Regions from separate parts of the Microbacterium rhizosphaerae genome, predicted to be linked through region 2. Evidence: predicted binding sites of a transcription regulator. Region 2 holds the regulator's gene; each other region holds the start of a gene.
The links. The regulator HrcA, encoded in region 2, represses chaperone genes, less so after heat shock. The targets are predictions, from matches to a motif close to TTNGCACTCGNNNNNNNCGAGTGCNAA.
Positions count from the first base shown of each region.

Region 1: groES (co-chaperone GroES) is a predicted target of HrcA. The motif match lies at 3,711-3,737, and genes of this name have one in related genera.
Region 3: groL (chaperonin GroEL) is a predicted target of HrcA. The motif match lies at 8,968-8,994, and genes of this name have one in related genera.

Region 1 covers NZ_CP139368.1:1,047,604-1,058,151, reverse strand. Annotated here, with positions in the region: gene SM116_RS04680 (ABC-F family ATP-binding cassette domain-containing protein) at 1-513, opposite strand, end outside; gene guaB (IMP dehydrogenase) at 578-2,080, opposite strand; gene rarD (EamA family transporter RarD) at 2,230-3,144, opposite strand; gene groES (co-chaperone GroES) at 3,335-3,631, opposite strand; gene SM116_RS04660 (THUMP-like domain-containing protein) at 3,772-4,956, shown strand; gene SM116_RS04655 (hypothetical protein) at 4,985-5,578, opposite strand; gene tsaD (tRNA (adenosine(37)-N6)-threonylcarbamoyltransferase complex transferase subunit TsaD) at 5,575-6,636, opposite strand; gene rimI (ribosomal protein S18-alanine N-acetyltransferase) at 6,633-7,127, opposite strand; gene tsaB (tRNA (adenosine(37)-N6)-threonylcarbamoyltransferase complex dimerization subunit type 1 TsaB) at 7,124-7,798, opposite strand; gene SM116_RS04635 (hypothetical protein) at 7,836-8,993, shown strand; gene tsaE (tRNA (adenosine(37)-N6)-threonylcarbamoyltransferase complex ATPase subunit type 1 TsaE) at 8,996-9,493, opposite strand; gene alr (alanine racemase) at 9,490-10,539, opposite strand.
Region 2 covers NZ_CP139368.1:2,025,821-2,036,368, forward strand. Annotated here, with positions in the region: gene SM116_RS08940 (ExeM/NucH family extracellular endonuclease) at 1-1,609, opposite strand, end outside; gene lepA (translation elongation factor 4) at 1,815-3,662, shown strand; gene SM116_RS08950 (DUF1990 domain-containing protein) at 3,716-4,369, shown strand; gene hemW (radical SAM family heme chaperone HemW) at 4,369-5,586, shown strand; gene SM116_RS08960 (carboxylesterase/lipase family protein) at 5,600-7,042, opposite strand; gene hrcA (heat-inducible transcriptional repressor HrcA) at 7,145-8,197, shown strand; gene dnaJ (molecular chaperone DnaJ) at 8,249-9,364, shown strand; gene SM116_RS08975 (16S rRNA (uracil(1498)-N(3))-methyltransferase) at 9,369-10,103, shown strand; gene SM116_RS08980 (HIT domain-containing protein) at 10,155-10,502, shown strand.
Region 3 covers NZ_CP139368.1:3,034,260-3,044,807, reverse strand. Annotated here, with positions in the region: gene SM116_RS13815 (HpcH/HpaI aldolase/citrate lyase family protein) at 1-240, shown strand, start outside; gene SM116_RS13810 (SDR family oxidoreductase) at 255-1,013, opposite strand; gene SM116_RS13805 (nucleobase:cation symporter-2 family protein) at 1,179-2,696, shown strand; gene aceE (pyruvate dehydrogenase (acetyl-transferring), homodimeric type) at 2,797-5,538, shown strand; gene SM116_RS13795 (nitroreductase family protein) at 5,594-6,163, opposite strand; gene msrB (peptide-methionine (R)-S-oxide reductase MsrB) at 6,160-6,561, opposite strand; gene SM116_RS13785 (DUF2332 domain-containing protein) at 6,667-7,650, shown strand; gene SM116_RS13780 (DUF3263 domain-containing protein) at 7,698-7,946, shown strand; gene SM116_RS13775 (LytR C-terminal domain-containing protein) at 7,996-8,568, shown strand; gene SM116_RS13770 (cold-shock protein) at 8,689-8,892, shown strand; gene groL (chaperonin GroEL) at 9,030-10,548, shown strand, end outside.

The DNA of each region.
Region 1 (10,548 bases), 980 kb from region 2:
CAGTCGCTTCTGCTCGCCGCCGGACAGGGACTCGAGATCGCGGAACCGGGCGCGCTCGAAGGGGATGCCGAGAGCCGCCGTGGTGCAGGCATCCCACACGGTCTCGTGCTCGTAGCCGCCCGCATCGGCGTAGTCGGCGATCGCGGTCGCGTAGCGCAGCTGGGTGTCGGTGTCGTCGCGCTCGATGATCGCGATCTCGGATGCGTCGAGCTCGCGGGATGCGCCGCGGACGCGGTCGGGCGCCACGGCGACGAGCAGGTCGTGCACGGTCTGGCCCGGTCGGCTGTGGCCGACGAACTGATCCATGACCCCGAGTCCGCCCCCGACGGAGACGACACCGCTGTCGGGAACGACCTCGTCGCGGATCATGCGCAGGAGCGTCGTCTTGCCTGCGCCGTTGGCGCCGATGAGCGCGGTGGTGCGCCCCTCGCCGACGCGGAACGAGACCTCGTCGAGGAGCGGCCGGCCATCGGGCAGCGTGAAGCTCACGCCGGCGACATCGATGTATCCCACGGGGCTGTCCCTCCGCCCCGCATCGCCATTCGGATGCAGAGCCGACCAGACTAGCGCAGTGCGACTACTTCTTGTAGTTGGGCGCCTCGACGACGATCTGCACGTCGTGCGGGTGCGACTCCTTGAGCCCGGCCGCGGTGATCCGCACGAAGCGCCCCTTGGTCTTGAGCTCCTCGACGGTGCGGGCGCCGACGTAGAACATCGACTGCCGCAGGCCGCCGACGAGCTGGTAGGCCACAGCGGAGACGGGGCCGCGGTACGCGACCTGACCCTCGATGCCCTCGGGGATCAGCTTGTCGTCGCTTGGAACGTCGGCCTGGAAGTAGCGGTCCTTCGAGTAGGAGGTCTTCTTGCCGCGCGTCTGCAGGGCACCGAGCGAGCCCATGCCGCGGTACAGCTTGAACTGCTTGCCGCCCTGGAAGACGATCTCGCCCGGGCTCTCGTCGGTGCCGGCGAACAGCGAGCCGATCATGACCGCGTCCGCGCCCGCGACGAGCGCCTTGGCGATGTCGCCCGAGTACTGCAGGCCACCGTCGGCGATGATCGGGACGCCGGCCTCGCGCGCCGCGAGGGATGCCTCGTACACCGCGGTGACCTGGGGCACGCCGACGCCCGCGACGATGCGCGTGGTGCAGATGGAGCCCGGACCGACGCCGACCTTGACGGCATCCACACCCGCGTCGATGAGCGCCTGCGCGCCCTCGCGGGTCGCCACGTTGCCGCCGATGACGTCGATGTGGTCGAAGGTCGGATCGGCCTTGATGCGCTTGACGATGTCGATGACGCCGGCGGACTGCCCGTTGGCGGTGTCGACGACGAGCACATCGACACCGGCATCGCGGAGCGCCTCGGCGCGCTGCCACGCATCGCCGAAGAACCCGATCGCCGCGCCGACGCGCAGGCGCCCCTGCTCGTCCTTGGTGGCGAGCGGATACTTCTCGCTCTTGTCGAAGTCCTTGATGGTGATGAGGCCGGCGAGCCTGCCGTCGTCGTCGATGAGCGGAAGCTTCTCGACGCGGTGCTTCGCGAACGTCGCGATGACCTCGCCGGCTCCGATGCCGACGTGACCGGTGACGAGGTTCTCGCTCGTCATGACGTCCTTGACGTAGGTCGACTTGCGCTCGAATCCCGACACGAACCGCATGTCGCGGTTGGTGATGATGCCGACCAGGCGCCGATCGTCGTCGATGACCGGGAGACCCGAGACGCGGTACTGCGCGCACAGCCGGTCGACCTCGTCCACGGTGGCGTCGGGGGTCGTCGTGATGGGGTTCGAGATCATGCCCGACTCGCTGCGCTTGACGCGGTCGACCATCGCGGCCTGGTCCTCGATGGGCAGGTTGCGGTGGATGATGCCCAGACCGCCCTCGCGCGCGACCGCGATCGCCATCCGCGCCTCGGTGACGGTGTCCATCGCGCTCGAGATGAGCGGCGTGGCGACCGTGATGCGACGCGTGACCCGCGACGACGTGTCGGCCTCACTGGGGATGACGTCGGTGTGCCCCGGCAGGAGCAGGACGTCGTCGTACGTGAGTCCGACGAAACCGAACGGGTCAGGCTGCTCCATGGGATTCTCCTCCAGATGCCGCAGTGGAGTGATCCCGCGGCGGGGTGGGACGACGACGACCGGGGCGGGACGCGGGTCCCGGCCTACCGATTGTAAAGCGCGCCGCCTGAGCGTTTCATTCCCGTGACGGGCAGACGGATGCCGCGGCCTCAGGCCGCGGCGCGGGACCGTCGGACGCTGCGCAGCGAGTCGACCGTCAGCAGGATGAGCGCGATCCAGACGAGCCCGAATCCGATCCAGCGCGCCGGGGGCATCGGCTCGTGCAGGATCGCGACGCCGACGAGGAACTGCAGGATCGGCGTGATGAACTGCAGCAGGCCGACGATCGTCAGCGGCACGCGACGCGCGCCCGACGCGAACAGGAGGAGCGGGACCGCGGTCACGACGCCCGCCATCAGCACGAGCACGGCGTGCCATGGCCCGTAGCCGAAGATCGTGAGTCCGCTCGTCATCCCGACGACGATGAGTTCGACGATCGCGACGGGCAGCAGCCAGAACGACTCGAGGGTCAGGCCGCTCACGGCATCCACCGCGGTGCCGATCCGCTTCTTGACGAGTCCGTAGAAGCCGAACGAGAACGCGAGGATGAGCGCGATCCACGGCACGTCGCCGTAGGCGACGACGCTCACGATCACGGCGACGACCACGATGCCGATCGCCACCCACTGCAGGACGTCGATGCGCTCACGCAGTACCAGGACACCGAGCAGCACGGTCACGATCGGGTTGATGAAATACCCGAGGCTCGTCTCGACCACGTTTCCGGTCAGCGTTCCGATGAGGTACGTCTGCCAGTTGACGTAGATGAGGACGCCGGCCGCCGCGGTCCAGCCGAGCAGCCGCGGCTGTCGAACGATGGCCAGAAGCTTCGGCCACGTGCGCGTGACCGTGAGCAGCAGCGCGCAGAAGACGAAGGAGAGGATGATGCGCCACGCGACGATCTCCCACGGCCCCGTCGGGGCGAGCAGGAGGAAGTACAGCGGGAACACGCCCCACAGCAGGTAGGCGGAGAACGTGTAGACGACCCCGCGCCGCCGCTCGCGATCGGACGCGGCGACCGGCACGACACCGGTGCCCAGCACCTCCGTGCAGTCCGCGAGAGCCTCGACCCGAGCCGCCTCCGGGCCGCCCGCGGGCCCGGGGGACGAAGGGGGAGGACTCACCGCACCAGCCTACGCGCGGGGTGCGACGCGGGGACGCAGAAGGGCCCGGATGCCGTGGCATCCGGGCCCTTCGGAAAGCAGGTGTCGCCGATCAGCGGACGACGACCGCCAGCACGTCGCGCGCCGACAGGACGAGCAGCTCGTCACCGCCGAACTTGACCTCGGTGCCGCCGTACTTGCTGTAGATCACGCGGTCGCCGACGGCGACGTCGAGCGGGATGCGGTTGCCGTTGTCGTCGATGCGGCCGGGGCCGACCGCCACGACCTCGCCCTCCTGGGGCTTCTCCTTGGCGGTGTCGGGGATGACCAGACCGCTCGCGGTGGTCTGCTCGGCCTCGACCTGCTTGATGACGATCCGGTCCTCGAGCGGCTTGATGGAAACCGACACGGTGTACCTCTTCCTTCTTGGAGTGAAGACTCGTTAGCACTCGACGCATGTGAGTGCTGATGAAAGTGTAGGACGACGACTGGCACTCATGCAACGCGAGTGCCAATCGACGACACAACCGGATGCCTAGGCTGGGTGCTGTGGAGATGAGCGAGCTGCGGGCCCTGCTGACGCCCGAGGGGCTGCAGCTCCTCGACGAGACGAAGGCGACAGACATCCGGGATGTCGCTCGTGCGGTGTCGAGGCTGCGCGCGGCGGGACACTCGGCCGACCTCGTCTCGGCGGTCGTGGGCCAGGCACGGCTGCGGGAGCGAGCGGAGGCCAAGTTCGGTCCCTTCGCCGAGCGGATGCTGTTCACGCGCGCCGGGCTCGAGCAGGCGACGCGCCTCGAGGTCGCGGCACGGCACGCGGGTCGATTCCGGGATGCCGGTCTCGGCAGCGTGGCCGACCTCGGCTGCGGCATCGGCGGCGACGCGCTCGGCTTCGCCGGCATCGGGATGCGGGTGCTCGCCGTCGACGCCGACGAGGTGACCGCGGCCATCGCGGCGTACAACCTGGCGCCCTTCGGGGGCGCCGTGACTGTCCAGCACGGGGAGGCCGAGGCATCCGATCTGTCCGCCGTGGAGTCGGTCTGGCTCGATCCCGCCCGCCGCACCGCGGGGCACACCGAGACCTCCCGCGTTCGCGCGGAGGACTACACGCCGTCGCTCGACTGGGCGTTCGAGCTGGCGGAGCGCATGCCGACCGGGATCAAGCTGGGGCCGGCCTTCGACCGCGAGCTCATCCCCGACGCTGTCGAGGCGCAGTGGATCGCCGTGGACGGCTCCACGATCGAGCTCGTGATGTGGTCCGGCGCGCTGGCCCGCCCGGGTGTGGCACGCGCGGCGCTCGTCGTGCGCAACGGTGTCGGGAACGAGCTGACGTCGGCGGTGGATGCGCAGGACGAGCCCGTGCGCGAGCTCGGCGCCTTCGTCCACGAGCCGGAGGGGGCCGTCATCCGCGCCCGCCTCATCGGCGATGTCGCCCGCTCGCTCGAGGCCGGGATGCTGGCGCCCGGCGTCGCCTACCTGACCGGCGACGCCGCTGTGACGTCTCCGTTCGTGTCGACCTTCCGGGTGCGGGAGACGCTTCCCGCCGACGTGAAGGGCCTCGGCAAGGCCCTCCGCGACCGGGGTATCGGGCGGCTGGAGATCAAGAAGCGCGGCGTCGACATCGATCCGGCGAAGCTGCGCACCCAGCTGAGGCTCCGCGGCGACGAGGAGGCGACGCTTCTGCTCACCCGACGCGGCGGCAGGCGGCTCGCGATCCTCGCCGACCGCGTCTGACCCGGCACGTGGCGCCGGCCTCCGGCCGTCAGGGCAGGGCGAGTGCGCCCTGGCTCGCCGCCCAGATCAGCCACCCCGCACTGTAGAGCAGCGACAGGCCCGCGAGCGCGATCGCCCAGACCGCGACGCTCTTCGGCTCACCGCGGCGCAGGGCGGAGCCGCCGCCGATGATGGCGACGACGCCCAGCAGGAAGCCCCAGCCGACGAGGAACGAGACGAGGAGGCCGACGATGGCGAAAGCCAGCGCCCACCCGCCGAATCGCGCCCGAGGCGCAGCCGCGACCCATTCCGCCGGCGTGTAGTCGAGCGCATCCTCCGTGCCGGGTTGCACCGGCGCGGACTCGATCGTGATGCTGACCGGTCCGGTGAGCTCGCGCGAGAAGCCTCCGCGGTGCGCACCCGGCAGGGGTGTGGCATCCGCCGCTGCGGTGAGGTCGGGCGGGGCGGCCTCGATCCGCGCCGCGCGGCCGTCGGGCGCAGGGCCCGGCGCAGGGCCGGGCGCAGGGCCGGGCGCGGTGCCCCCGTTCTGCGGAGATCCTCCGTTCTGCGGAGAATCCGGCGCGGATGCAGCCGCTCCTGCGCGGATCTCCTCCGCTGCGCCGCCGTCGGTCGGGTCACTCATGCCACGGCGACGCTCTCGGCGACCTGGATCTCGGTGACAGGGAGGGTCGAGTCCGCCCCGAACTCGAGCGTCGAAGGCTTGCGGCCCGACCGGATGAGCTCGGCGGCGAGTCCGGCGATCATCGCCCCGTTGTCCGTGCAGAGACTGAGCGGCGGGATGCGCACCGTGACTCCGGCCTCGGCCGCACGTGCGAGCGCGACATCCCGCAGACGCCGATTGGCGATGACGCCGCCGCCGAGAAGGAGCCTCGGCACGCCGTGGTCGGCGCACGCCGCGAGCGCCTTCGTGACGAGGACGTCCACGACGGCCTCTCGGAAGGACGCGGCGACATCCGCGACCGGCAGCTCTCCGTCGTACTGCTCGGTCCAGCGGGCGACCGCCGTCTTGAGTCCCGAGAACGAGAAGTCGTAGCGGTGCTTGTCGAGATCGCTCGCACGCGAGAGCCCCCGCGGGAAGCGGATCGCGTGGGCGTCGCCGGATGCCGCGGCCCGGTCTATCTCCGGACCCCCCGGATAGGGAAGCCCGAGCAGTCGTGCGACCTTGTCGAACGCCTCGCCGGCGGCGTCGTCGACCGTCTCGCCGAGGAGCTCGACGTCGGTCGTGAGGTCACGGACGAGCAGCAGCGACGTGTGGCCGCCGCTCACCAGCAGCGCCACCGTCGGGAGCTCGAGGGGAGGCGCGGATGCATCCAGGATGTCCGCGGCGATGTGCCCGACGAGGTGGTTGACGGCGTAGAGCGGCTTGTCGAGCGACACCGCGAGCGCCTTCGCCGCGCCGATGCCGACCATCAGTGCGCCCGCGAGGCCCGGCCCGCTCGTCACCGCGATGGCGTCCAGGTCGTCGAGCTGTACGCCCGCCTCGCGGAGCGCAGCCTCGATCGCGGGCTGCAGCGCCTCCAGATGGGCCCGAGCGGCGATCTCGGGCACGACGCCGCCGTAGCGGGCGTGCTCGTCCATCGAGCTCGCGATCGTGTTGGACAGCAGCGTCCGACCGCGGACGATGCCGATGCCCGTCTCGTCGCAGCTCGTCTCGATGCCGAGCACCAGCGGGTCGTTCACGTGCAGACTCCTCCGTCGGTTCCGGCCGCCGCCGATGCGTGGGCCCACCGCTCCAGGTCGAGGCGCATGATGACGGCGTCGACGTCATCGGGCTGGTAGTAGCCCGGACGGCGCCCCAGCTCGGCGAAGCCCTCGGATGCGTAGAGACCCTGGGCGACCGGGTTGTCGGCACGCACCTCGAGGAACACCTGCGCCGCTCCGCGCTCCTGCGCCGCGGTCAGGAGGTCGCGCAGCAGGGCGCGGCCCTGCCCGTGGCCGCGTGCCGAGGCGTCGACCGCGATGGTCTGGATGTCGGCATCCTTCGACCCGCTCAGCGCGCGCACTCCCCCGTACGCGACGATGCGGCCCGCGGTCTCGATGACGAAGTAGCGGTTGTGGGACGACTCGAGCTCGGCGCGCATCATGGTCTCCGACCAGGCGTCGGTCGGGAATGAGGCTCGCTCGAGGGCCATGATCGCGTCGAGGTCGGCCACGGTCGCGGCGCGGCTCACGCCGTCACCCGCTTGTGTGCGCCCGGGAGGGTCACATCCGGTGACCGGAGGTAGAGCGCATCGTCCGGCCCGATCGTGCGGCCGGCGGCCAGGGCTCGGGATGCCGCGACGCCGATGAGCGCGGCGGGCACGGCGGGGGCGTCCAGCCGCAGCGCTCCGAGCTCCGCGAGGCGTGCATCGAGGTCGTCGCGAGGGATGAGGGCGGGCTCGGTCGCACGGACGGGGAGGCCGTCGGCATCCATCCCGTCGTAGACGGTGTACGCGAACTCGCGCCGGCGCGCATCCGTGACCACGGCGATCAGCTGTTCGTCGTCGCCCGTGACGGCCGCCTGCAGGAGGTACCCCAGAGCGACGGCGTCATGGCTCACGACCGGGATCACCGGGATGCCGCGGCCGAGCGCGAACGCGCGCGCCGCGGCGATGCCCACCCGCAGGCCGGTGAACGGTCCCGGCCCCATGCCGGCAGCGACATGCGTGATCGAGTCGTCGGTGCGGAAGGTCACCCCCAGAGCGGGAGTGACGGCCGCGTCTTCGAGCGCGCGGGCGATGAGGGTGCCGATGACCTCTGCGTGTCCGAGCGGGTTCTGGCTCGACTCCGCGGCGCGCACGACTCCGTCGGGGTCGACGACGGAGACGCTCGTGCCCACCGAGGTGTCGATGCCGAGGATCATCCCTCCAGGGTAGTCGCGGCCGTCGTAGTGTCGGCATGTGCGGGGATCGGCGGGACGACGAGCGGCGCTCGCGGCGCTCGTGTGCGCGCTGGCGCTGGCCGGATGCACCGCGGGGCCGCCGGCGCCCAGGCATGTCGTCACAGCGACGTCCTCCACCCCGCCCGTCTCGGGATGGACCGAGATCGCTCCGCCCGCATCCGGTGCGCGCGTGCTCGCGATGACGACCACCGGTCGCACGCTCCTCGCGTTCGGCTCGGTGCCGCACGGCTCCGCTCGGGCGCCCGCGGCGTGGACGACGTCCGACCTCACGCATTGGACGCGGCTGCGTACCCACGCCGTGACGGGCTACGGGGAGGTCGCGCAGTTCATCATGGGGACGGATGCGGCCGGACGTGTCGTCGCGTATGGCCAGGCCTACGGGGGCGCCCACAGCAACCCGCGGCCGACGACGTGGGCGGGCGACCTCCGCCGCCTCAATGAGCACGAGCAGCCGTACACGCTGTTCGGCGGCGAGGATGCGATCGGAGTGACGGCGATGACCAGCTCCGCGCGCAGGACGCTCATCTCCGGCGCCTGGGACGGCCCGCACGGCTATGGTGCGGCGGTGTGGCTGACGCAGGACGGGGTCCGATGGATGCGCATCGCCGATGCCGCGGGGCTCGCCTCGGACCCCGGTGAGCAGACGTTCGCGAGCGGCGCGACCTCGACCGTCGAGGGCTTCCTGCTGTCCGGCTCGACGATGCGCGGAGCGCGCACCTCACCGCTCATCTGGCGATCGGCCGACGGCGTCCGCTGGTCTCGCACCCCGCTCTCCTCGACGACGGATGCGCAGGCCCGCGCGGCCGCATGCGCGGAAGACGGATGCGTCGTCATCGGCAGCACCGTGAGTAGCGCTCAGCGCCTGGAGTGCTGGCGAACAGATCCGTCCGGCGCGCAGACAGCGGCATCCGAAGGCCCCGGACACGGGCTGATCGACGTGACCCAGGTCGTCCTGACGACGGACCGGGCCCTCGTGGTCGGATCGATCGACCACGAGGCGACGCTGTGGTCGGTGGGCGTGGACTGCACCGGGTGGTCAGCGGTGCCGATGCCGGCGAAGACGGAGGATGCGGCGGCCGCCGCCTTCGACGGCCACATCGTCCTGGCGACCACGACCCCGCAGGCCAGTCGGCTGTGGGTTCGCGCCGCGCGGTGAGGCTAGGGCCGTCGGCTGATCGTCACGATGCGGGGGGAGTCGGCATCCAGCTCGTCCGCGTGCGCGACCACGCCGCACGCGGTGTCGACGCCTCGACCATGCCACGACCTGTCCAGCTCGACCTCCCACCACGCGTCACGCAGGCCGTCGACCATGCCGCGACCCCACTCGACGACGACGACGGAGTTGTCCACGTCGACGTCGAGGTCGTCGAGCTCGGCGGCGGAGCCGAGCCGGTACGCGTCGACGTGCACGAGCGGAGCGCCCCCGACGAGCGACGGGTGCGTGCGGGCGATCACGAAGGTCGGGCTCTGCACGGGCCCGCGCACGCCCAGTCCCGCCGCGATGCCGCGGGTGAGAGTGGTCTTGCCGGCGCCGAGCGGACCCGTGAGCACGACGAGGTCGCCGGGGCGCAGCATCCCGCCCATCCGCGCGCCGAGGGCCTCCATGTCTGCGGGAGCGACGATCTCGTGCCGCCCCTCCAGCTGCTCGAGGCTCATCCCCGCACCTGCCTGCGCGGCACCCGCGGGCCGATCCGCGTCACGATCTCGTAGTTGATGGTGGATGCGGCGTCCGCCCACTCCTCGACGGCCGGCGCGCCGAGCGTGGGGTCGCCGAACAGGGTCACGTCGTCGCCTATCCGCACGGGCGCATCCCCGACATCGACGACGAACTGGTCCATCGCGATGCGTCCGGACACGTGGAACCGCTGACGCCCGATGACCACCGGCCCCGCACCCGACGCCTGGCGAGGCACGCCGTCGGCATAGCCGAGCGGGACGAGGGCCAGCGTCGTCTCGCGCTCGGTGCGATACGTGTAGCCGTACGAGACACCCTGGCCCGCGGGCACGCGGCGCACCGCCGCGACCTCGCCGCGCAGGGTCATCGCGGGCCGCAGTCCGAGGTCGCCCGACGTGCGATCGGCGAACGGCGACAGGCCGTAGATGCCGATGCCGATGCGGACGCAGTCCAGGCGCGCCTCGGGGATCTCGATCGCGGCGTGCGTCGCGGCGATGTGCCGCAGCTGCGGGCGGATGCCGATCCGCGCCGCGGCGTCGACACCGTCGAGGAAGGCCGCGAGCGCGGCACGGTCGTCCTCCGCGGAGGTGTTGGAGAGGTGGCTGAACAGGCCCACGATCCGCACACGGCCGATCCGCTCGAGGCGTGCGGCCTCGGAGAACACCGCGGCGTAATCCGCCGGTGCGATGCCGTTGCGACCGAGGCCCGTCTCGAGCTTCAGGTGCACGCCGGCCGCGTGCTCGGAGGATGCGGCGGCGGCCGCCGCCTGCAGCTGATCCATCGTCGAGACGCCGATCTCGATGCCCGAGGCCGCAGCCTCGGCGAACGACTGCCCCGGCGCGTGCAGCCAGGCGACGACCGGCGCGTCGATGCCGCCCCGCCTGAGGGCGAGCGCCTCCGCCACGTCGGTGACGCCGAGGCGGCTCGCGCCTCCGGCGAGCGCGGCCGCTGCCGATCGCACGGCCCCGTGACCGTATCCCTCGGCCTTGACGACGGCCATGACGTCGACGCCCGTGAGCCGCCGCATGTGCCGCGT
Region 2 (10,548 bases):
TGCAGGTGTTGACCGCGATGCGGTTGCCCTGGCGATCCGTGTAGTACGTGCACGAGCCGAGGCCGCTGCCGACGAACTTCGCACCGGTCATCGGGAAGTAGTTCTCGACGTTGAAGGTCGCCATCCGGACCTCGCCTCCGGTGGTCGCCGGCTGCTGGTTCGCCGCGCGACGGTCGCTGAAGGTGGCGACGGCGGCGCCGTCATCGCTCACCGGCGTCGTGGGCTGGAAGTTCCACAGACTGTTGCGGTAGTCGAGGACCACGGGTTCGTGGAAGGTGACGGATGCGCCGACGCTCACCGTGTTGCCGGCCGTGAGCCAGGGCAGCGGGATGCCGGTGTTGGACGACGAGCTGAAGTTGATGCTGGAGCCGTCGTCGAGCGTGATCATGCGCGCGGCGTTGTCGGCGGCGGCGGCCTGCGCCTCGGCGGAGCCGGCGGTGCCCGCATCCGTCGGCTGGCGAAGCGGAGTGACGCCCGCCGCGAGGGTGAACGAGCCGTACCAGTTCGCGTCGTAGTTGTCCGTGACGGTGAACGTGCCCTGCGGGGCGAGGAGCTCGCCCTCGTGGGCCTCCTTCTGCGCGTCCGTCGTGAGGTCCGCCCACGCCAGCGTGTCGGCCGTGACCGCGGGCAGCGCGGTCTGAAGCTTCGTCACGGTCGGGGAGGTGATCTCGGTCTCGCCCTTGAACTCGGCGACGGTGCCGGTGACGGACACGCTGTCGCCGACACTCACCTGGCCGGCCGAGACGGACCCGAAGACGAACACGGCGTCGGACCTCCCCGGCGTCAGGTCGTCGGCCGCCGCGCCCCCGGCGCCGCCGGTCTCGAGGAAGAAGCCGTTGAACCCGCCGGTGCGGTAGTCCGCGGTCACCACGCCCGTCGTGGTGACCTTCTGACCGACGTAGGGAGAGGTGTCGGTCGAGCCCTGGATGTCGGCGATCGCCACCGTCGGGGGAGTGTCGCCCCCGGGAGGAGTCGTGTCGCCGCCGGATGCCTGCGGGGTGGGCGTTGCGACGGTGAAGTCGGCCGCGTTGTTGTCGGTGTCGGTGCCGGTGGCGGAGCGCTGGTAGCTCAAGACGACCGAATTGCCGCTGGCGGCCGTGCCCTCCGGGGAGTTGCTCGTGCCCCAGCCGATCTTGTCGATGACGCTCGCGGCGGTCGGGAGGACACCCGTCGTGCTCGCGGCGATGTAGAGCGTGCCGCCCCCGGAGCCCGGATTGACGCTGGCACCCGTGTCGAGGTCGGGCGTCGGCAGAGCGGAGCCGTTCGCGCCGTTGCTCGGCAGCTGGATCAGGAAATGACCGTGCGCCGGGACCGACCCCGTGAGCGCGAAGACCTGCGACCCGCCCGGCGTGACCGTGCTGGTCGGGGCGCGGTACTGCAGCGTGTCACCACCGAGGCTGATCGCCGCCGACGTCGGGTTGTACAGCTCGACGAACTTGTTCGTGTACGACGCACCGCCCGAGCCGCCGTTGACATACGCCTCGCTGATGACGATGCCGGTTCCGGCGGTGTTCGCGAACGCCGGTACCGAGAGTCCGGCACCGAGCAGGCATGCCGCGGTGGCGGCGGCTGCAGCGACGGCGAGCCGTCGATTCTTGGTCAAGGGCATCGAAGCCCACCTCCATGGATGATGGATCGGAAGAGAAGCCGCACGTGACACGACTCGGCTCCCACCCTGCCCCTGGCCGCCGACAAAGAAAAGGATCTGCTGGGAATTCCTGATGAATTCTCTGCAACCGGCTGCGGCTCAGGCGGGGAGAGTGGCAGACGCCGCATCCTGCCGCCGGTGCTTTGCCCCGTAGAATCTTCTGGACATGTCACCCCGCGCCCTGAAGCCTCTCGAGCCGTCCGCCACACCGCCCGAGCTGATCCGCAACTTCTGCATCATCGCCCACATCGACCACGGGAAGTCGACCCTCGCCGATCGCATGCTGCAGATCACCGGCGTGGTCTCCGACCGCGACATGCGCGCGCAGTACCTCGACCGCATGGACATCGAGCGCGAGCGCGGGATCACGATCAAGTCGCAGGCCGTCCGCATGCCGTGGTCGGCCCAGGACGACACGTTCGCGCTGAACATGATCGACACCCCCGGGCACGTCGACTTCACGTACGAGGTGAGCCGGAGCCTCGCCGCGTGCGAGGGCGCGATCCTGCTGGTGGATGCTGCGCAGGGCATCGAGGCGCAGACCCTCGCGAACCTCTACCTGGCGCTGGAGAACGACCTCACCATCATCCCGGTGCTCAACAAGATCGACCTGCCGGCGGCGGACCCCGAGAAGTTCGCACTCGAGCTCGCGAATCTGATCGGCGGCGACCCGGACGACGTCCTGCGCGTGTCGGGCAAGACGGGTCAGGGCGTCGAGGAGCTCCTCGACCGCATCGTCCGCGACATCCCGGCCCCCACGGGGAGCGCGGACGCCCCGGCGCGGGCCATGATCTTCGACTCCGTCTACGACTCGTACCGGGGCGTGGTGACGTATGTCCGCATGGTCGACGGCAAGCTCGAGCCCCGCGAGCGCCTCCAGATGATGTCGACGAGGGCCACGCACGACCTCCTCGAGATCGGCGTGTCGAGCCCGGAGCCAGTGCCCACGAGAGGTCTCGGAGTCGGGGAGGTGGGCTACCTGATCACGGGCGTGAAGGACGTGCGCCAGTCCAAGGTCGGCGACACGATCACGAACCTGCGCAAGCCGGCGACCCAGGCCCTTCCCGGCTACACCGACCCGAAGCCGATGGTCTTCTCCGGCATCTACCCGATCGACGGCAGCGACTACGGGGACCTGCGCGAGGCGCTCGACAAGCTCAAGCTGTCGGATGCGTCGCTCCAGTACGAGCCCGAGACGTCGGTCGCGCTCGGCTTCGGCTTCCGCTGCGGCTTCCTGGGCCTCCTGCACCTCGAGATCATCACCGAGCGCCTCTCGCGCGAGTTCGGCCTCGATCTGATCACGACCGCGCCGAGCGTCATCTACGAGGTGACGACCGACACGGGCGAGCACGTGACGGTGACGAATCCGAGCGAGTACCCCGACGGGCGCGTGGCCACCGTGTCGGAGCCCGTCGTGAAGGCCGCGATCCTGCTGCCGAAGGACTACGTCGGAACCGTCATGGAGCTCTGCCAGGGTCGCCGTGGGCAGCTTCTCGGCATGGAGTACTTCAGCGAGGAGCGCGTCGAGCTGCGCTACAACATGCCCCTCGGTGAGATCGTCTTCGACTTCTTCGACCAGCTGAAGTCGCGCACGCAAGGCTACGCGAGCCTGGACTACGAGCCCGCCGGGACTCAGGAGGCCGACCTCGTGAAGGTCGACATCCTGCTCCAGGGCGACAAGGTGGATGCCTTCAGCTCGATCGTGCACCGCGACAAGGCGTACGCCTACGGCACGATGATGACCGAGCGGCTGCGCAAGCTCATCCCTCGCCAGCAGTTCGAGGTGCCGATCCAGGCCGCCATCGGCGCGCGCATCATCGCGCGCGAGAACATCCGGGCGATGCGCAAGGACGTCCTCGCGAAGTGCTACGGCGGCGACATCACGCGCAAGCGCAAGCTCCTCGAGAAGCAGAAGGAGGGCAAGAAGCGCATGAAGATGGTCGGGCGCGTCGAGGTCCCCCAGGAGGCGTTCATCGCCGCGCTCTCGGGTGACGTCGAAACGGGCAAGAAGTAGCGTAAACGGACCTCTCACGAAGCGTGCAGGCGCGTCTGGGTAGGGTGGAGAACATGCGGCGCGGGACCTTCCGAGACGAGACGGTGGACTATGCGGCCGTGGGTGCGACGCAGGCATCGGATCTGATGCAGTATCCGCCGGAGCGCAGCGTTCCCGCCCACGAGTCGTGGCGGATCGGCAGCGGCGAGGCCCGGTTCCACACCGCAGGCGAGGCGCTGCTGTCGTGGCGCGCGCTCCGCGACGGCGGCTTGACGGTGTCCGATGTGCGGCCGGCGGCGGGTCCCATGTACACGGGCGTGAGCTTCGACGACGAGGGCAAGCCGATCGGCGCGTCCAAGTTCGAGGCCGACCAGCGCTTCGACGCGGACGGCACCCCGTACGTCAGCGCGGGCGAGACGATCCACGTGCGCGGCCGCGTCAACGGTCTGAAGGCCGACGGCGAGCTGCGGGTGATCTTCGTCGTGGAGGAGCCTCGGCGCATCGGCTTCGCGCTGGGCACGGTCGACGGCTCCGTCGTGAGCGGCGAGGAGTCGTTCATGCTCGACTGGCGGACCGACACCGACGAGGTGTGGTTCACGGTCCGCGCCTTCGACGCGCCGGCATCCTTCGTCTACAAGCTCCTGCCCGGACTCGTCAAGCGCCGGCGCCGGGCGCTGTTCCAGCGGTACCTGCGCGCGATCTCGCCGCTGTACACGACGCCTGCCTGATGGGCTCCGCCCTCCCGATCGGCGATCCGGCTCCCCCCGACGGCGCACTGCCCGCCGACCTTCGCGTCGATCCCTCGGTCGACTTCGGGGTCTACCTGCACGTGCCGTTCTGCCGCGTGCGGTGCGGATACTGCGACTTCAACACCTACACGTCGGACGAGCTGCGGGGGGCGCGCCAGGACCAGTACGCCGACACGCTCCTGCGGGAGGTCGCGCTCGCGCGCGACGTGATGGGGGATGCCGGCGCCCTGCGGCCGGCATCCACCGTCTTCTTCGGCGGCGGCACCCCGACATTGCTCCCGCCGGGTGATCTCGCCCGCATGCTCGCCGGTGTGCGCGCCGCCTTCGGCATCGCCGACGGCGCGGAGGTCACGGTCGAGGCGAACCCCGACACCGTGACGGATGCCGTGGCTGCCGAGCTTGCGGCAGCCGGCGTGACGCGCATGTCGGTGGGAATGCAGTCATCCGTGCCGCACGTGCTCGCGGCCCTCGATCGCACGCACGATCCGGCGAACGTGCGCACCGCCGTCGCCGCGGCCCGTCGCGCGGGGCTGCAGGTGAGCGTCGACCTCATCTACGGCACGCCGGGCGAGTCGCTCGACGACTGGCGCGACTCCGTCGAGACCGCGGTCGGGCTCGAGCCCGACCACATCTCGGCGTATGCCCTGATCATCGAGGACGGCACGAAGCTCGCGCGGCAGATCCGTCGCGGGGAGGTCGCGGCGCCCGACGACGACCTTCAGGCCGACATGTACGAGCTCGTCGACACGCAGCTCCACGCCGCCGGGTTCGACTGGTACGAGGTGTCCAACTGGGCGCGCAGCCCGGACCGGCGGTCACGGCACAACCTCGCCTATTGGCGCGGCGCCGACTGGTGGGGCTTCGGTCCGGGCGCGCACAGCCATGTCGCCGGTCTGCGCTGGTGGAACGTCAAGCATCCGGCGGCCTATGCGCAGCGGCTCGCGGCCGGCGAGTCGCCCGCGGCCGGCCGGGAGCGTCCGGATGCCGCGGCCCGCACGCTCGAGTCCGTCCTGCTGCGCTCGCGCATCCGCGAAGGCCTCCCGGTGTCCGAGCTGCAGAGCGAGGGACGTCAGGCCGTCGCCTCCCTCATCGCCGACGGGCTGATCGACGGGCATGCGGCCGTCCGCGGGACCATCGTGCTGACGCTGCGGGGGCGTCTGCTCGCCGACGCCGTGGTGCGCGCCCTGACCGATTAGCGCCGCGCAGCCGTCAGCGCATGAGCGCATCGAGGGCGTGCGCGCGGGGCAGCGGAACGTCTCGCGTCTCCGTGTCGTAGCGGCGCACCGTCCGGCTCTCGTCGAACGGCGGCCAGCCGGCATCCTGCGTCTCGATGAAACGGATCCAGTCGTCGTGCATGCGATCGGCGAGCACCTTCGGCGCGTCCGGCCCTGCCATGCGGAGGGCATCGGGTGTCCTCCCGCGGTGGAAGACGAAGCCGATCTCCATCGCGTGTGCGGCGCCCAGCTCGCGCACGGGACTGCGCCACGCGAACTCGTACACGTAGGTGCGTCCGGGCCGCGTCTCGGCCGCCCGGATGGCCGGCGCGCGCAACAGGCGGTCCGTCACCATCTGACCGAGGATCTCGGCGCGCGTCGCGCCCGGCAGGTCGCGACGGTACGCGGCGACCGTCGCGCGCGGGATGCGCAGCGCGGCCCGGGCCATGAACACCTGCATCCGCCCGATCTTCGCGAGCGCCTCGGGCGGCAGCCACAGGCGGTACTCGTCGGTGTTCGTGCCGATGACGACGGGCAGGGTCAGGCGGCCGAGGCCGACGTCGGGCGAGACCGGGAGCGACTCGGGGTCGAGCGCGAACGCGAAGCCCGGGGCACCGGACAGCGGCGTCGACCCCGCAGACTGCGCGGCGCGGGCGTCGAGCAGCGCACGCGGCGTCACGGCGGCGAAGGCATCACGGGTGGCGGGGATCCGCAGGCGCTGGGCGAGCTGGTGCGTCACCCGCCCCGCCTTCTCGGGCGCGACGGCCTCGAGCGGACCGCTCTGGATGATCGCACCCCGCACGAGCGCGCGGCTGTCGCTGCGCATGAGGAGCCCGGCGACGATCGCACCCCCGGCCGACTCGCCGACGATCGTGATCCGGTCCGGGTCGCCGCCGAAGGCCGCGATCTCGCGGTGCACCCACTCGAGGCCGGCCGCCGCATCCTGCAGCCCGAGGTTGAGCGGCGCTCCCTCGAGCACCGAGAAGCCCTCGGAGCCGAGGCGGTACGCGATCGAGACGAACACGACGCCGTCGCGCGCGAACGTCGTCCCGTCATAGGCGTCGAGCGCCGGAGTGCCGCGCTCGAGCGCCCCGCCGTGGAACCACACCATGACCGGCAGCCCCATGCCCATCCCGATGACGTCGGCCGGTGTCCAGACGTTGGCCGTCAGGATGTCCTCGCCGGGGATCTCCACGGAGTCGAGGAGCTCGCCGAGCGCCGCGGAATACGGGTCCTGCGGCGCCGTGGGACCGAAGGCCGTGGCATCCCGCTCTCCCTCCCAGGAGGCGGGGGGCGCGGGCCGCGCGAAGCGCAGGTCGCCGAACGGCGGCGCGGCGAACGGGATGCCGAGGAAGCGCAGGATGCCGCCATGCTCGGCACCGCGCAGAGTCCCCGTGCTGATCGAGATCGTCGTCGTCGACGGATGCGTGTCGCTCATCCTCTTCAGCGTACGGGGCCGCCAACGTCGTGAGTGGAAAACGCCGGGGTAGAATTGGCACTCTGCAGATCCGAGTGCCAGGCGCCGGCGGAGGAGGTGGGCATGGTCAGCGAGCGGGGACTCCAGGTGCTGCGCGCGATCGTCGAGGACTACGTCGAGACGCGCGAGCCCGTCGGCAGCAAGACGATCGTCGATCGTCACGCGTTCGGCGTATCGGCGGCCACGATCCGCAACGACATGGCGCAGCTCGAGGACGAGGAGCTCATCGTCGCCCCGCACACGTCGTCGGGGCGGGTGCCCACCGACAAGGGCTACCGCGTCTTCGTCGACCACCTGGCCGAGCTCCGCCCGCTCTCGCCCGCACAGCGGCAGGCCATCGCCTCCTTCCTCGACGGACCCGGCGACGACCTCGACGACGTGCTCGTGCGCACGGTCCGCGCGCTGACGCGGCTCACCGGCCAGGTCGCGCTCGTCCAATACCCGTCGTTCGCCCGCGCGGCCGTGTCGCACGTCGAGCTCGTGGGACTCGGCGGGGGCCGGGTCGTCGTCATCCTCGTCACGGACACGGGGCGCGTGTCGCAGCGCATGGCGGCGTTCCGTGAGGATCTCACCGAGACGGATGCGTCGCGCCTGCGCGCGCAGCTCGCGAGCCTCGTCACGGGGCGCGGCGTGCGAGAGGGCGCGCAGCGCGTCGCCGACGCCCTCGCGGCCGAGCAGGCCCGATCCGCGCCGGATGCGATCGCGACCGCGCTCCTGCGGATCGTCGGGGAGGAGCTCGAGGAGTTCCGCCAGGACCGGCTCGTCATGGCGGGGGCCGCGAACCTCGCCCGGCGCGAGGACGATTTCCGCGGCAGCATCTACCCGCTCCTGGAGGCCATCGAGGAGCAGGTGACGCTGCTGCGGCTCATGAGCGAGATGGTGGCCGACGAGCACGGGCTGTCGGCGAGCATCGGCCGCGAGAACGCGGCGTTCGGGCTGGCCGAGGCGTCTCTGGTCACCAGCGACTATGCGCCCGGCGAGTACGACGCGGCCGGTCTGGCCCGCGTCGGCGTGCTCGGCCCGACGCGCATGGACTATCCCACCAACCTCGCGGCGGTCCGCGCCGTCGCGCGCTATCTCAGCCGGCTGCTCGACGACGACGAGCTCGCCCGCTGAACACCCGCTCCACCGGAACGAACCGCGCTGCGGCGCGGCAGGAAGGCAACTGTGGCTGACCATTACGAGGTCCTCGGCGTCTCGCGCGACGCGTCGCCCGAGGAGATCAAGAAGGCGTATCGCCGGCTCGCTCGCGAGCTGCACCCCGACGTCAACCCCGGGGCCGAGGCCGAGGAGCGCTTCAAGCTCGTCACGCACGCCTACGACGTCCTGAGCGACCCGGAGCAGCGCCGGCGCTACGACATGGGCGGCGATCAGCCGTTCGGGGGCGGCGCCGGAGGCTTCGGGGGCTTCGGCGACATCTTCGAGACGTTCTTCGGCGCGGCCGCGGGCGGCGGACGCAGCGCGCGTCCCCGCTCCCGCCGCGAGCGTGGACAGGATGCGCTCGTGCGGGTGACCATGGAGCTCCGCGACGTCGTGTTCGGCGTGCACCGCGACATCGAGGTCGACACGGCGGTGCTGTGCGACACGTGCCAGGGCTCCTGCTGCCAGCCGGGCACGTCTCCGGTCACGTGCGACATCTGCCAGGGGACGGGTCACGTCCGCCAGACGGTGCGAAGCCTGCTCGGCAACGTCGTGACGACCCAGCCGTGCAACGTCTGCCAGGGCTACGGCACGACCATCCCGTACCCGTGCGCCACCTGCCAGGGGCAGGGCCGTGTCCGTGCGCGTCGCACGGTGTCGGTCGACATCCCCGCCGGCGTCGAGACCGGCCTGCGGCTGCAGCTGCCCGGCTCCGGCGAGGTCGGCCCCGGCGGCGGCCCCAACGGCGACCTCTACATCGAGGTGTCCGTCGCCCACGACGACGTCTTCAGCCGGGAGGGCGACGACATCCTGGCCACCCTCGAGGTGTCGATGCCCGACGCGATCCTCGGCGCCGACACGACGATCCAGTCCCTCGACGGACCGGTCGACCTCGAGATCCGCCCCGGCGTGCAGAGCGGCGATGTGCTGACGATCAAGGGCCGCGGCATCACGCCGTTGCGCGGCTCGCAGCGCGGAGACCTGCGGGTCGGCGTGCACGTCGTCACTCCGACGCGCCTGGATGCCAAGGAGCGCGCGCTCATCGAGGACTTCAAGAAGCGGACGAAGGCTCCCGGCCCGCAGCTCGCGCAGTTCCATCAGGGCTTGTTCGCCAAGCTGCGCGATCGCTTCCGGAACGGCTGAGCCGATGGCCCTGCACTTCCTCCTCGACGACCACCTCGACGCGCGGGTGGGCGACACCGTGACGCTCACCGGCCCGGAGGCGCATCACGCCGCGACGGTGCGCCGGGTGCGCGTCGAGGAGACCGTGACCGTCGGCGACGGGCGGGGCGCGTGGCTGACGGGCGTCGTCGAGTCGGTGCAGCCCACGCAGGTCGTGGTGCGGGTCACCGCGCGGCGCGACGTGCCGGCGCCGGCGCCCCGCATCCTGCTCGTCCAGGCCCTCGCGAAGGGCGACCGCGACGAGCTCGCGGTGCAGGCGGCGACGGAGATCGGCGTGGACGGGATCGTGCCGTGGCAGGCCGAGCGCTCGATCTCGCGGTGGGACAGCGCCAAGGCGGCCAAGGGCCGTGCGCGGTGGGAGACGATCGTGCGAGAGGCGTCCAAGCAGGCGCACCGGGCGTGGGTGCCGGTCGTGGCACCGCTCGCCTCGACGGCCGACCTGGTCGAGCGTGCCCGAAGCGGTGCGACCGTGCTCGTCCTCGAGCCGACGGCCGATGACGCGTTGAGCGCCGCGGATCTGCCGCCCGATGCCGATGTGGTGCTCGTCGTCGGACCCGAGGGCGGGATCGCTGCGGGGGAGCTGACGACCCTCGAGGAGGCCGGAGCCGTGCTCGTGCGGCTCGGCGACACCGTGTTGCGCACCTCGACCGCCGGACCCGCCGCGCTCGCCGTGGTGAGCGCCCGACTGGGTCGATGGTGACGGCTCGTCGGTCCCGGAGCCGGCCGAAGGGCCGCGGATAGACTGGGACGCATGGCTGAACCGTCGATCTTCACGCGCATCCTCGAGGGCGAGATCCCGTCCGACATCATCGCGCAGACCGACAATGTCTTCGTCATCCGCGATATCGCACCGCAGGCGCCCCTCCACCTCCTCGTGATTCCGAAGACGCCGAAGTACCGCGATGTGGTCGAGCTCGCCGCCGGTGATCCGGCGCTTCTCGCCGAGGTGGTCTCGGTCGCGAAGAAGGCCGCCACGGATCACGCCGGGGGAGACTTCCGGCTCGTGTTCAACACCGGCGCACGCGCCGGCCAGACGATCTACCACGTTCATGCCCACGTGCTCGCGGGCGATCTCCACGAAGCGGGGCTCGGTGCCTGACACGTCCGACGATTCCACTCCTGCCGTAGCCCACGTCTACGCCGAC
Region 3 (10,548 bases), 1.0 Mb from region 2:
CACTCCGCGATCACGGTCTCGATGGGCATGACCGGCAAGCTCTGCCTCGCGGCGGAGCAGGCGCCCGTCATCAACGAGGTCATCAGCCCGACCCCGAGCGAGGTCGCGTGGGCGCTCGACTTCCTCGCCGACTTCGAGAGCCGCGGCCGCGTGGTTCGCGACGGCAGCGACCTGCCGCGCCTCGGCCGCGCGCAGAAGATCGAGAAGCTCGCGGTGGCGTTCGGGGTGCACCCGAGCTGACCCGATGCGCCGGCTCAGCCGCGTCCGTCGAAGGGCATGCCGGCCGCGGTGATCGTCAATGATCCGATCACGGCGTCGGGTGGCAGCTCGGCCATCAGGACGACCGCGCGCGCCGCGTCGGCGACGTCGAACACGGGCTCGGGACGGATGATGCCGTCGGGCTGCGTGAAGCCGCGGCCCTCGCCGAGGTCCGCGAGCAGGTCGGTCGCCGCGTTCCCGATGTCGATCTGTCCGCACGTGATGCCGAACGGCCGCCCGTCGAGCGCGATCGACCGCGTCAGCCCGGTCATCGCGTGCTTGGAGACGGCATACGCGACCGTCCGCGGGCGCGGACGGTGGGCGGCGATCGAGCCGTTGTTCAGGATGCGGCCTCCCTGCGGCGTCTGCGCCTTCATCGTGCGCACCGCCTCGGCGGCCACCCGCATCGCGCCGGTGACGTTGACCGCCATGGTGCGCTCCCACTCGACGAGGTCGATCTCGTCGACGGCGCCCGCGGGTCCGGGGACACCGGCGTTGTTGAAGACGACGTCGACCCGCCCGAAGCGCTCGACGACGGCGGCGAACAGGGCGCGCACGGAGTCGGCATCCGTCACGTCCGCGACGACGGGGAGGGCGAGCGGATGCTGCGCCCCGGCCTCGATCAGCGTTCCGAGCGTGCGGCCGGCCAAGGCGACGGCCCAGCCGGCATCGAGGAACGCCCGCGCCGTCGCGCGTCCGATGCCTGTACCGGCGCCGGTCACGACCGCCGTGCGGGGTGGTTCAACGCGTGTCATTCGGACTCCTCTGCATCAACCTCTTGACAAAAGGTATACCTAAACGACATCCTGAGATCACGAAACGGAAAGAAACTTCCGCCATGCGATATGACCGAACAACGGATCACCGTTCTGCTGACGAGGAGGTCTGCAATGAGGGCTGCGCGCAAGAAAGCGGCACAGATGAAAGCGCCGAAGGAGCGCCGCCCCGAAGACGAGAGGCTGCCCATCGGCACCTCCATCGCCTTCGGGCTCCAGCACGTCCTGACGATGTACGGGGGCATCATCGCCCCGCCGCTCATCATCGGCGCCGCGGCGGGCATGACGTCGGGCGAGATCGGACTCCTGATCGCCGCGTGCCTGTTCGTGGGCGGTCTCGCGACGCTGCTGCAGACGATCGGCATCCCCTTCTTCGGCGCCCAGCTGCCGCTGGTCCAGGGCGTCTCGTTCGCGGGCGTCGCGACGATGGTCTCGATCGTCCTCGGGGGCGGCGGCATCCAGGCGGTCTTCGGCGCGGTGATGGTCTCCGCGGCCATCGGTCTTCTGATCACCCCGATCTTCTCCAAGATCATCAGGTTCTTCCCGCCCGTCGTGACGGGCTCGGTCATCACGATGATCGGCCTCTCGCTCATCCCGGTCGCCGCGAACTGGGCGATGGGCGGCAACGCCAAGGCGCCCGACTACGGCAGCATGGCGAACATCGGGCTGGCGTTCCTGACACTGCTGATCGTGCTGCTGCTGAGCAAGGTGGGCAACGCCGCGATCTCGCGCCTGTCCGTGCTGCTCTCGATCGTGATCGGCACGCTCATCGCCGTTCCGCTCGGCATGGCGGACTTCTCGAAGGTCGGGGCGGGCCCGATCTTCGCCTTTCCGACCCCGTTCGCGTTCGGCCTGCCGACCTTCAGCCTCCCGGCGATCGTGTCGATGTTCATCGTCGTCCTCGTCATCCTGACCGAGACCACCGCCGACGTCCTCGCGGTCGGTGAGATCGTCGGCGCCAAGGTCGACGCGCGCCGCATCGGCAACGGCCTGCGCGCCGACATGCTCTCGAGCATCGTCTCGCCGGTCTTCAACTCGTTCTCGCAGAGCGCGTTCGCGCAGAACGTCGGGCTCGTCGCGATCACGAAGGTGAAGAGCCGGTTCGTGGTGACGGCCGGCGGTGCGATCCTCGTCATCCTCGGCCTGCTGCCGATCCTCGGGCGGGTGGTCGCGGCCGTCCCGATGTCGGTCCTCGGCGGAGCGGGCATCGTCCTGTTCGGCACCGTCGCGGCGAGCGGCATCCGCACCCTCTCCAAGGTCGAATACCGCGACAACATGAACCTCATCATCGTGGCGGCCTCCCTCGGTGTCGGCCTGCTGCCGGTCGTGGCGCCGCTGTTCTACCACGACTTCCCGGACTGGTTCTCGACCATCTTCCATTCGGGCATCAGCTCGACGGCCGTCGTCGCCATCCTTCTGAACATCCTGTTCAACCACATCACCGCGGGAAACTCGAAGGACCAGTCCGTGTTCGTCGCGGGCCCACCACGGCTCGTCCGCGAGGAGGAGCTGGAAGCCCTCGAGGACGGGGACTACTACGTCGGCGGCAAGCTCTTCGCCAGGGACGGGCAGGAGATCACCATCGTCCCCACGGGCTCGATGCCGACCATCAGCCCGGCGCGCGCCGCCGCGCACAAGCAGAACGGCCGGTCGCAGCCCTGAGCATGTCGAGCGTCGGGGGCGGCCGCGCGGCCGCCCCCGACGCATGAATCGAGTCGGGCGCCGCCTGCCGGCCGCCCGCGTCGTACGAGAAGGAGCATCCATGAACCTCGCCGAGACGCCGGGCGTGACGGTCGACGGACCCGACATCGACCCCGCCGAGACCGCGGAGTGGACCGAGTCCCTCGACCAGCTGATCGACGCCCACGGGACGCAGCGCGCGCAGTACATCGTGCGCCGCGTCATGCAGCGGGCGAGCGCCCGCAGCGTCGGACTGCCCATGGCGACGACGACGGACTACGTGAACACCATCCCGGTCGACCAGGAGCCGGAGTTCCCGGGCGACGAGCAGGTCGAGCGCCGGTACCGGGCATGGATGCGGTGGAACGCCGCCGTGATGGTCCATCGCGCGCAGCGCCCCGACATCGGCGTCGGCGGCCACATCTCGACCTTCGCCGGCGCCGCCACGCTCTACGAGGTCGGGTTCAACCACTTCTTCCGCGGCAAGGACCACCCGGGCGGCGGCGACCAGGTCTTCTTCCAGGGGCACGCGTCGCCCGGCATGTACGCGCGGGCGTTCCTCGAGGGCCGGCTGACCGAGCAGGACTTGGACGGCTTCCGCCAGGAGAAGTCCAAGGAGGGGCACGCTCTCTCGTCGTACCCGCATCCGCGTCTCATGCCGCAGTTCTGGGAGTTTCCGACCGTCTCGATGGGCATCGGGCCGATGAACGCGATCCACCAGGCCCAGACGAACCGGTACCTGCACAACCGCGGCATCAAAGACACCTCCGACCAGCACGTGTGGGCGTTCCTCGGCGATGGCGAGATGGACGAACCGGAGAGCCGCGGCCTGCTGCAGCTCGCGGCCAACGACCGGCTCGACAACCTGACGTTCGTGATCAACTGCAACCTGCAGCGTCTCGACGGGCCGGTGCGCGGCAACGGGAAGATCATGCAGGAGCTCGAGGCGTTCTTCCGCGGTGCGGGGTGGAACGTCATCAAAGTCGTGTGGGGCCGCGAATGGGACGACCTGCTCGGTCGCGATCGCGACGGCGCGCTCGTCGACCTCATGAACGCGACCCCGGATGGCGACTACCAGACGTTCAAGGCCGAATCGGGGGCGTTCATCCGGGAGAACTTCTTCGGCCGCACGCCGCAGACCGCCGCGCTCGTGGCCGGGTACAGCGATGAGCGGATCTGGAACCTGAAGCGCGGCGGCCACGACTACCGCAAGGTCTACGCGGCGTACAAGGCGGCGACCGAGCACGAAGGACAGCCGACCGTCGTCCTGGTCAAGACGGTGAAGGGCTACGGCCTGGGTGCGAACTTCGAGGCGCGCAACGCGACGCACCAGATGAAGAAGCTGACGCTCGACGACCTCAAGGCGTTCCGCGATCTGCTCCGCATCCCGGTCACGGATGCCCAGCTCGAGGCCGACCCGTACCGGCCGCCGTACTTCCACCCCGGTTCCGATGCGCCGGAGATCCGCTACTTGCTCGACCGGCGGCGCGCACTCGGCGGTGCGGTGCCCTCGCGACGCGCGACGCACACCCCGCTGACGCTGCCGGGGGATGCCGCGTACCACGTGGCGCGTCGCGGCTCGGGCACCCAGCAGGCGGCCACCACCATGGCGTTCGTGCGCCTGCTGCGCGACCTCATGCGCGACGGGGCACGGGACCCGCACGGGATCGGCCCGCGGATCGTGCCCATCATCCCCGACGAGGCCCGGACGTTCGGGATGGACTCGTTCTTCCCGACGGCGCGGATCTACAACCCGAACGGCCAGAACTACACGTCCGTCGACCGCGAACTGCTCCTCGCGTACAAGGAGAGCGCGGCGGGCCAGATCCTGCACGCGGGCATCAACGAGGCGGGCTCGGTGGCGGCCTTCACCTCGACCGGCACGGCGTATGCGACGCACGGCGAGCCGCTGATCCCGGTCTACGTCTTCTACTCGATGTTCGGCTTCCAGCGCACCGGCGACTCGTTCTGGGCGGCGGCCGACCAGATGACCCGCGGATTCATCATCGGTGCGACGGCGGGTCGTACCACGCTGACCGGCGAGGGGCTGCAGCACGCGGACGGGCACTCGCCGCTGCTCGCCTCGACCAACCCGGCCGTGGTGACCTACGACCCCGCGTACGGGTACGAGATCGGGCACATCGTGCGTTCGGGCCTCGAGCGCATGTACGGGGGCGAGCATCCCGATCCGAACGTCATGTACTACCTCACGCTCTACAACGAGCCGATCGTGCAGCCGGCCGAGCCGGAGGGGGTCGACGTGGAAGGCATCGTGCGCGGCATCCATCGGATCGTCGACCGCACCGGAAGCGGCATCGCGGCGCACCTCCTCGCCTCCGGGGTCGCGGTCCCGTGGGCGATCGAGGCGCGCCGCATCCTCGCCGAGGAGTGGGGCGTGGATGCCGACGTGTGGTCGGTCACGTCCTGGACCGAGCTGCGCCGCGACGGCATCGCGGCCGAGGAGGAGGCCTTCCTCCACCCGGAGCGGCCCGCGCGCCCGCCGTTCGTCGCCGAGCGGCTCGCGGGCTCGCACGGGCCGATCGTCGCCGTCAGCGACTACATGCACGCGGTGCCCGACCAGATCCGGCAGTTCGTGCCGAACGACTTCGCGTCGCTCGGCGCCGACGGCTTCGGGTTCTCGGACACGCGCGCCGCCGCTCGCCGGCACTTCAAGATCGATGTGCAGTCGATCGTGGTCCGCACGCTCCAGCTGCTCGCGCGGCGGGGCGACGTGCCGGTGGATGCGCCGGCCCGGGCCGCCCAGCGCTATCGGCTGCTCGATGTCACGGCGGGGACGACCGGCACGGCAGGCGGCGACTCCTGAGCCGGGAGAGCCCGGTCGCCCAGGCCGGGCTCTCGCCGTCAGCCGCCGCGCGGCCTCAACGCGGCATGCGGGAGAGGTGGGACTCGGCATCCACCGGCGTCCGACGCGCGGGACGATCCCGCTCGGGCTTGCCGCCGACGTACAGCCAGCCCAGGAGACGCTCGCTCTTGCGCAGGCCGTGCGCCTCGGCGACAGCCTTCGCGCGCGTGTAGTGGCCGGTGCGCCAGATGACACCCCACCCCGCCTCGTCGAGCAGCAGGCTGAGCGTGTGCGCGACACCCGCAGCCACGGCCTCCTGCTCCCAGCGCGGCACCTTGTCGCTCTTGCGGAAACTCGCCACGACCGCGATGAGCAGCGGCGCGCGCAGCGGCTTGGGAGAGGAGCCGCCCTCTCCGTTCGCCGTGCTGATCGCACGGCCGAGGCGCTCGCGGTCGTCGCCGCGCAGCTCGATGAGCCGCCACGGGGCGAGCGACGAGTGATCCGCGACCCTTCCGGCGGCGGCCACGAACTCGACGAGCTGCGCATGGCTGGGCGCGTCGTCGGTCACCTTGGACCACGAACGACGCTCCCGCACCGCGTCGAGGGCCGGGGCGCCGACGCGGGCCGCGGGAGCGGGGTGCGTCACGACTCGGGCGTGAACTCGAGGGCGAGGGAGTTCATGCAGTACCGGTCGCCGGTGGGCGTGCCGAACCCGTCGGGGAACACGTGGCCCAGGTGCGAGCCGCAGTTCGCGCAGCGCACCTCGGTGCGCGTCATCCCGTGGGTGCGGTCCTCGATGAGTTCGACGGCCTCCGGCCGCACCGACTCGTAGAAGCTCGGCCACCCGCAGTGCGAGTCGAACTTCGTCCCGCTCTGGAAGAGCTCGGCGCCGCAGGCGGCGCAGGTGTAGAAGCCGTCGCGGCTCTCGTCGAGCAGCTCCCCGGTCCACGGGCGCTCGGTCGCCGCCTCGCGCAGCACCGCGAACTGCTCAGGTGAGAGCTCCTCGCGCCACTGCGCGTCGGACTTGGTCACGTCGTAGGTCATGGCAATCCCTTCAGCCATAGCCATTCAACCCGAGCCGGCCGGGGAGTGTTCCGAGAATCCCGCCGCGTGCTCGACGCCGCGCGCGCTGCCGCGAGAATGGAGACGATGAGCGAGGTGGATGCGGTCGCCGAACGGTATGCGCGGTTCGCCCGCGACGAGGCGCCGGGGCGCTCCGCGCTGTATGCCGCCTGGGCGGCGGCCGTGGCATCCGATCCTGCCCTCGCCGCCGTGCTCGCCCGCATCCCGGCCACTCGGCGCCAGCCGCCGCTCGTGTTCGCCGTCGCGCGCCTGCTCGGCGCGCCCGAGGCCGACACGACCGCGTGGCCGGGCTGGCTCCTCGCGCACGCGGACGCCGTCGTCGACGAGTGCCGGCGCCGCAGCGTCCAGACGAACGAGCCGCTGCGGTGCGCCGCGCTGCTGCCGGCGCTCTCGCTGGTCGAGGGACCGATCGCGCTGCTCGAGGTCGGTGCGAGCGCGGGGCTGTGCCTGTATCCCGACCGATATGCGTACAGCTTCCGGCTCGACGACGGCGACGTGATCGCCCTCGAGCCGCCGGGCGGTGCGACGGTCGTCCTCTCATCGCGGCTGCGCGGCGAGGGCCGCCCCGCGCTGCGCCTGCCCGAGGTGGTGTGGCGGGCCGGCATCGACCTCTCGCCGCTGGACGCGCGGGATGCCGACGACCGCCGCTGGCTGGAGACGCTCGTCTGGCCGGGCGAGGCGGGCAGGGCGGACCGCATCCGCGATGCCCTCGACATCGCGGCGAACGAGCCGCCGCTGCTGATCGCCGGCGACGCCGCGGAGATCCTCCGCGAGGTGGCCGCGCAGGCTCCCGCGGATGCGACCCTCGTCGTGACGACCCCGGGCGTGCTCGCGCACGTCCCCTTCGCCGGCCGCCGCCGGATCATCGCGGCTGCGCGGGCCGCGGGTCGCTGGATCACGTTGGACGCGCCCGCCCTGCACGACGGGTGGAGCGCGCCCATCGACCCGACGGACTGGCCGTCCGACGCCTTCGCGCTGGCGCTCGACGGCGATGTGCTGGCGGGTGTCGATCCTCTCGGCGGATTCGTCGAGTGGCGAGTCGGGGGATAGCGGCGCGCGCTACCGAGGTGCGCGCATCCCGCGGCTACCGTGTGGGGATGCCCCTCTCCGACCGGGATCGCGAACTGCTGGCTTTCGAGGCCTCCTGGCAGCGTCACGGCGGGGCGAAGGAGGAGGCGATCCGCACCGAGCTGGACCTGACACCGGCGCGGTACTACCAGTTGCTCGGCCGCCTCATCGAGTCGGCCGACGCGCTCGCCCACGACCCGCTGCTGGTCAAGCGACTGCGCCGGCTGCGGGATGCGAGGCGCGACACCCGTGCCGCCCGCGTGGGCGGCGTGGGCTGACGGGCCTCCCTCCGCGCGTCGTCATCGGCCGTTCGGTTAGCATCATGGGATGCCGAATCCGAGCCAGCCGCGGGACCGCTTCGACTCGCTCCCCGACGACACCGGCCGGGTAGGGGCGCACCGGGCGGAGAACCCGCACATGAGCGGATGGCTCGTCTTCACGTGGGCCGCGGTGGCGACGGTCGTCCTGGTGGGCGCGGGGATCTTCGGCACGCTCGTCGCCTCGGGCAAGATCAGCCTCGGGCCCTCTCCGTCGCCGACGGTCGTCGCCGCCCCCGTAGCGACCCCCGTGATCGACCCGTCGTACACGGTGCTCGTGCTCAACGCCACCGGACAGGCCGGGCTCGCCGCGTCGGTCAAGCAGCAGGTGGTCGCCGCGGGCTGGAAGCCCGAGAACGTCCAGGCCGGGGATGCCGGCACCACCGGGTTCGAGAAGACGACCGTGTACTACGCGCTCCCGGCAGACGAGGGCCCCGCCCGCGGTCTCGCGCAGGCGCTCGGCGGCGCGCAGGTCGCGCAGAGCGCCGCGTACCAGCCCGCGAACGACGCGGAGGCGAAGCAGCTGACGGTGGTCGTCGGCACCGATCGGACGTCGGGCGCGAAGGCCAGTCCCTCGAAGTAGCGCCCATTGTTTCGGGCCTGTGAACAGTTGGGTTCGAGCGCGTCAACAAAGCGCGGATCGGCGGATTCCGGCATCCGCGCGCTCATACGATGAACGGGTTCTGCCAGCAAGGAGAAGCGCATGACCCAGGGCACCGTGAAGTGGTTCAACGCCGAGAAGGGGTATGGATTCATCACCATCCCCGACGGCCAGGACGTGTTCGTCCATTACTCCAACATCGAGATGAGCGGCTATCGCGTGCTCGAGGAGGGGCAGGCGGTCGAGTTCTCGGTGGGCTCCGGTCAGCGCGGTCCGCAGGCCGAGGCGGTGCGCGTCGTCGCCTGACGGACCGTGAGTCGCCGTGTGGCGTGCAGCCCGGCGTTGGCTTGCACTCGGAGGGGTCGAGTGCCAGAATGAGGTTTAGCACTCGCGTTCTGGGAGTGCTAAATCGCAAGCCACCGTCCGGGAGGGACGACACACACATGGCAAAGATCATCGCTTTCGATGAGGAGGCCCGTCGCGGCCTCGAGCGCGGCCTGAACACCCTGGCCGACGCGGTCAAGGTGACCCTGGGACCGCGCGGCCGCAACGTCGTGCTGGAGAAGAAGTGGGGCGCCCCCACGATCACGAACGACGGCGTCTCGATCGCCAAGGAGATCGAACTCGACGAGCCGTACGAGAAGATCGGCGCAGAGCTGGTCAAGGAGGTCGCGAAGAAGACCGACGACGTGGCCGGTGACGGAACCACGACCGCCACGGTCCTGGCTCAGGCGCTCGTGCGCGAGGGTCTGCGCAACGTCGCGGCCGGCGCCGACCCGATCTCGCTCAAGCGGGGCATCGAGAAGGCCGTCGCGGCCATCACCGCCGAGCTGCTGGCGAGCGCCAAGGAGGTCACCTCCAAGGAGGAGATCGCCGCCACGGCTTCGATCTCGGCTGCTGACCCCACGATCGGCGAGCTCATCGCCGAGGCGATCGACAAGGTCGGCAAGGAGGGCGTCGTCACCGTCGAGGAGTCGCAGACCTTCGGCACCGAGCTCGAGCTCACCGAGGGCATGCGTTTCGACAAGGGCTTCATCAACCCCTACTTCGTCACGGACCCCGACCGCCAGGAGGCGGTGTTCGAGGACCCGTACATCCTCATCGCCAACTCGAAGATCTCGAACATCAAGGACCTGCTCCCGGTCGTCGACAAGGTGATCCAGGACGGCAAGGAGCTCGTCATCATCGCCGAGGACGTCGAGGGCGAGGCGCTCGCGACTCTCGTGCTCAACAAGATCCGCGGCATCTTCAAGTCGGTCGCCGTCAAGGCTCCCGGCTTCGGCGACCGCCGCAAGGCGCAGCTGCAGGACATCGCGATCCTCACGGGCGGCCAGGTCATCAGCGAGGAGGTCGGTCTCAAGCTCGAGAACACGACCCTCGACCTGCTGGGCCGGGCGCGCAAGGTCATCATCACCAAGGACGAGACCACCATCGTCGAGGGTGCCGGTGAGCCCGCGCAGATCGAGGGTCGCGTGACCCAGATCCGCCGCGAGATCGAGAACACCGACAGCGACTACGACCGCGAGAAGCTCCAGGAGCGCCTCGCCAAGCTCGCCGGCGGCGTGGCCGTCATCAAGGCGGGTGCGGCGACGGAGGTCGAGCTCAAGGAGCGCAAGCACCGCATCGAGGACGCCGTCCGCAACGCGAAGGCGGCTGTGGAGGAGGGCATCGTCGCCGGTGGTGGCGTCGCGCTCATCCAGTCCGGCAAGAAGGCCCTCGACGCTCTCGAGCTCACGGGCGACGAGGCGACCGGTGCCAACATCGTGCGTGTCGCGATCGAGGCCCCGCTCAAGCAGATCGCGCTCAACGCGGGCATGGAGCCCGGCGTCGTCGCGAACAGGGTCGCCGAGCTGCCGATCGGCCACGGTCTGAACGCCGCGACCGGCGAGTACGGCGACATGTTCGCGCAGGGCATCATCGACCCTGCCAAGGTCACCCGCTCGGCTCTGCAGAACGCGGCGT